Regions from separate parts of the Cellvibrio sp. BR genome, predicted to be linked through region 1. Evidence: predicted binding sites of a transcription regulator. Region 1 holds the regulator's gene; the other holds the start of a gene.

Region 1 (2,208 bases):
TTCCAAGTTGTGCAGTTGGGTCACATCACGCACCACAATCAATCGCTCCATTTTGCCAAACGGGGTGATTTGGAATTGCAGGTGTTTGGAGGGAAAACGCGGCGAGGGAATTTCCAGCGGCTCGCCGTAATTGCCCTCTTCAAAATAGGCGACAAATTTGGGGTGACGCACAAAATTGATGACCGATTGCCCCTGGTCTTTGGTATTCAACCCAAGCATGCGATGGGCGGCGGGGTTCCAGAAATCCAGATGGCCGCGCGCGTCCAGAATGACCAGCCCGTCTTTGAGTGCCGAGCTGATTTCCTGGATGCGTTTGATCACCGCTTGCAGGTTGTCTTTTTCAATGCGTTGATCGCGCTGCAGTTGGTAGATGTTGTCGAACACCTGCCCCCAGATGCCACTGGCCTCCGGCGGGTGTTCGCTCTCGCGTTTGAGCAGCCACTGGTTCAAGCGGCGCATCTGCCAGAGCATCCACACAATGTAAATGCCACAGCCGAGTAGCATCCACAGCGCGTAGTTGTCGCTGAAAAAACCAATCAGGCTGCAGGTGGCGAGAATAATCAGAATGCGCTGGAGTTCAGCGCTGAAACCTTTTAACAAGGGGGCCTCTCAGTTTCGATCCGTATTCGGCAGCGGGCAAGCCTGCGCGACACGCCGTGAACCCATCCATGGGGGCTAATCGTCGACATCCTGTCTCCGATTGTCGCTCAGGCTTGCCCGCTGCCGAATACTTGCAGCTTAGTGATATCAGGCTTCGATTCGTGTCGAAAAACGATAGCCGGTACCGCGTACGGTTTGGATCAGGTCTTCGTGACCGTCGATGGTCAGAGCTTTGCGCAGGCGGCGGATATGCACATCGACCGTGCGCTCCTCCACATACACATTGCCGCCCCAGACATGATCCAGCAATTGGCTGCGAGTATAGGCTCTTTCCTGGTGGGTGAGAAAAAACTCCAGCAGGCGATATTCAGTGGGGCCCATATCGACTGACTGATCGTGGATGGTGACGCGGTGGCTGGCGGGGTCCAAACACAGACCCTGTACGGTGATGGGGGCGGCGGAAATCTGTGGGTCGGCACGGCGCAATACTGCTTTCAAGCGGGCGACCAATTCACGCGGTGAAAAAGGTTTGGTGATGTAATCGTCGGCGCCAACTTCCAGCCCCTGGATTTTGTTGTCTTCCTCACCTTTGGCGGTGAGCATGATGATGGGAGTATTAGCGGTAACTTCGTCGCGCTTCAAGCGGCGCGCGAGTTCAATACCGCTGGTACCGGGCATCATCCAATCGAGCAGTATCAGGTCGGGTTTTTCGTCGATAATCAGGCCGTGGGCATCCTGCGCATTACTGGCTTCCAGCACTTGGTACTCGGCCATCTCCAGTGCCACACGCAACATATCGCGAATAGCGGATTCATCGTCGACGATAAGAATTTTGCGACCAGTCATAATCTTCTGCCTAATAAAACTACGGTAGGCTTCACGTTTCATGAAGCTATTGTTGCAGCTTATTTAATAAGCTCAGTGTTACATATTTATGACAAGTCAGAAAATTGTAGCTGCGTGCAGTCGCGTGGGCTTAGCGCCAGTAATAATCCATAGCTAAACCGGCAAATACCGCCACACCCACCCAGTTGTTATTTAAAAAGGCTTTGAAGCAGGCTTCGCGCGCGCGAAAGCGAATCAGCCATTGTTGATAGGCAAACAAACCACCCGCCACCGTCAAGCCCAGATAATAGAACAGCCCCAGCTCAAAGCGATTACCCACCAGAATCAGCGCATAGAGCGCCAGGATTTGCAGGATGCCGGTCATCAACCGATCCTGTTCGCCAAACAAGATGGCGGTGGATTTCACGCCGATTTTAAGGTCGTCCTCGCGATCCACCATGGCATAAAAGGTGTCATAAGCCACCGTCCAGAGCACCACGGCGAGGTAAATCAGCCAAATGTTTTCGTGTAGCGAACCGGCCTCGGCCGCATAGGCCATGGGGATTCCCCAGGCAAACGCGGCACCCAATACTACCTGCGGCAAGTGGGTGTGACGTTTCATAAAAGGGTAGCAGAAGGCGAGCAACAGACCGCCGACGGAGAGTTTGATGGTAAGCGGGTTGGTCATCAGCACCAAGGCAAAGGCGATCACGCATAGGCCAATGAATAAAAATATCGCCTCGCGACTGGAAACTGCGCCGGTGGCGAGTGGGCGATCTTTGG
Region 2 (2,208 bases), 330 kb from region 1:
ATCTGCAAGACATGGCGCCGCGCCTGACCTTTAACTCCGGTGACGTCAACACCGCCAGTGGCGGCAACCCGCTGCTCAACCCCTTTGAAGCCTGGCAGTACGACCTGACGCTGGAATGGTATCTGGACAAGGTAACCGCGCTCTCGGCCGGTGTTTTCTACAAGGATATTGAAACCTTTATCCAAACCCAAAAGTCGGATTTGCTGTTCAACGGTGTGGTCTATGAACTCAGCTCCAAGGTCAACGGCTCCAACGCCGAAGTGACCGGGATGGAAGTGGCTTATCAACAGGTATTTGACCAACTGCCCGCGCCGTTTGATGGTCTGGGTCTGCAGGCCAACTACACCTGGACCGACTCTAGCGCCGTCTATGTGGACAACGACCAATCGGTCAAAGGCGAGTTGGAAGATGTCGCCAAAAACAGCTACAACATCACCGCCTTTTATGAAAAGGACGGCTTCGGTCTGCGCCTGAGCTACAGCTGGCGCGATGGTGTGCTCAACCAGATCGGCACCAACAGCCTCGCCTCGGAAAACAAAGCGGAGTTCGGCACCCTGGATTTAAGCGCGTCTTATGACCTGTCGGACAATGTCACGGTATTTGTGGAAGGTATCAACATCACCGACCAAGCCCAGCAGGATTTTGTGCAGGGCGATGAATTCCGCAGTTATACCGACTACGGCAGCACCTATTCCTTGGGGGTGCGCGCCAGTTTCTAAGCCATTCGTCACTCCTGCGAACGCAGTAGTCCAGAGGCATTTTGTGGATACCCGCGTTCGCGGGTATGACGAAGTTTGCATTTCCCAATTTCAGGCTTGGCAGTCATTTCAGCTCAGCCTTTTTTTGGCGCTGTGCTTGGTTGTCATCTAATAGTCATATTTTTGCGTCAAAAACAGCGCTGGTTTTCCAATGTCTGTTATTTACTTTTGTGGATGTTTTTTTATGCGTTTAACCCGTCGTCACTTTCTTAAAAATGCCAGCGCTACCGCCATCGCACTGGGCGGCCTGCGCAGTTTGCAACTGCAGGCACAGGTCTACGCCCAAGACCCGGTTTACGGGATCGATAAAGTCGGCCAGCTGCTGGCCGACCCGGCGGGCATTCTCAATTTGCCGCGCGATTTCAGTTACAAAATTATCGCCCGCACCGGCGACCGCATGAGCGATGGGTTGATTACCCCCAGCGCGATGGACGGTATGGCCGCCTTCCCGCTGCCGGGTGATCTGAGCAAATGCATTCTGGTGCGCAACCACGAACTGGATTCCGTGGGCGAGGAAATTGATGCCTTCGGCGGCGATAAGGATTTGGCGCGCAAACATGTCGGCCGCAAAGGTTACGACAGCTTCGGCGGTCTGCCCGTCAATGGCGGCACCAGCACCCTGGTTTACAGCCATCGCAGCCAGCGGGTGGAGCGCAGTCACCTGAGTTTGGTGGGCACCGCACGCAACTGTGCCGGTGGCGCCACGCCTTGGGGCAGTTGGCTCAGCTGTGAGGAGACGCTGGTCGGCAAAGCCCAGGGCTACGGCCGCGAACACGGCTATATCTTTGAAGTGCCGTCACTCGGCAAGGGCTTGGTCGACCCGGTGCCGCTCAAGGATATGGGGCGTTTTGTACACGAAGCGGCGGCGGTCGATAGCACCAACGGCATTGTGTACCTCTCGGAAGATACGGATCGCAGCCTGTTTTACCGCTTTATCCCCAAAACCCCGGGCAAACTGGCGGAGGGCGGACAGCTGCAAGCCCTCGCCATCCGCGGCTGGCCAAGCGCCAATACCCGCAATTGGAAGGAAGACGCGCAGGACAAGAATGCGCAACCCGTCGCTATGCGCCAGCGCTTTGAATGTGAGTGGATCGACCTGGAGAATGTCACCGCACCCGAGGGTGATTTGAATACTCGCGGGGAAGCCAAAGGTGCGGCGATTTTTGCACGCGGCGAAGGTATCGCCTTTGCCCTGCGCGACGACAAAACCCGCGAAGTACTCTTTGCGGCGACTGGTGGCGGCCCGCTCAAAATCGGCCAGGTGTGGCGCTATCAACCCAGCGCCTTTGAAGGCACGGCGCGAGAAACAGAGCAGCCGGGGGTGATGGAATTAGTTTACGAAACCCACAACCGCGCCATTTTGGAATCCTGCGATAACATCGCGGTGGCGCCGTGGGGCGACCTGATCATCTGCGAAGACAGCTACTCGGAAAACCCGGATACGGTGAAC

Evidence for each region. The regulator PhoB, encoded in region 1, activates phosphate uptake and scavenging genes when phosphate is short. The targets are predictions, from matches to a motif close to TGTCATAAANNTGTAACA.
Region 2: O59_RS03000 (alkaline phosphatase PhoX) is a predicted target of PhoB. The motif match lies at 861-878, and genes of this name have one in related genera.

What each region holds. Positions count from the first base shown of each region.
Region 1 is NZ_JH668200.1:395,662-397,869, reverse strand. Features, by position in the region: gene phoR (phosphate regulon sensor histidine kinase PhoR) at 1-600, opposite strand, end outside; gene phoB (phosphate regulon transcriptional regulator PhoB) at 748-1,446, opposite strand; gene ubiA (4-hydroxybenzoate octaprenyltransferase) at 1,577-2,208, opposite strand, start outside.
Region 2 is NZ_JH668200.1:722,477-724,684, forward strand. Features, by position in the region: gene O59_RS02995 (TonB-dependent receptor) at 1-719, shown strand, start outside; gene O59_RS03000 (alkaline phosphatase PhoX) at 943-2,208, shown strand, end outside.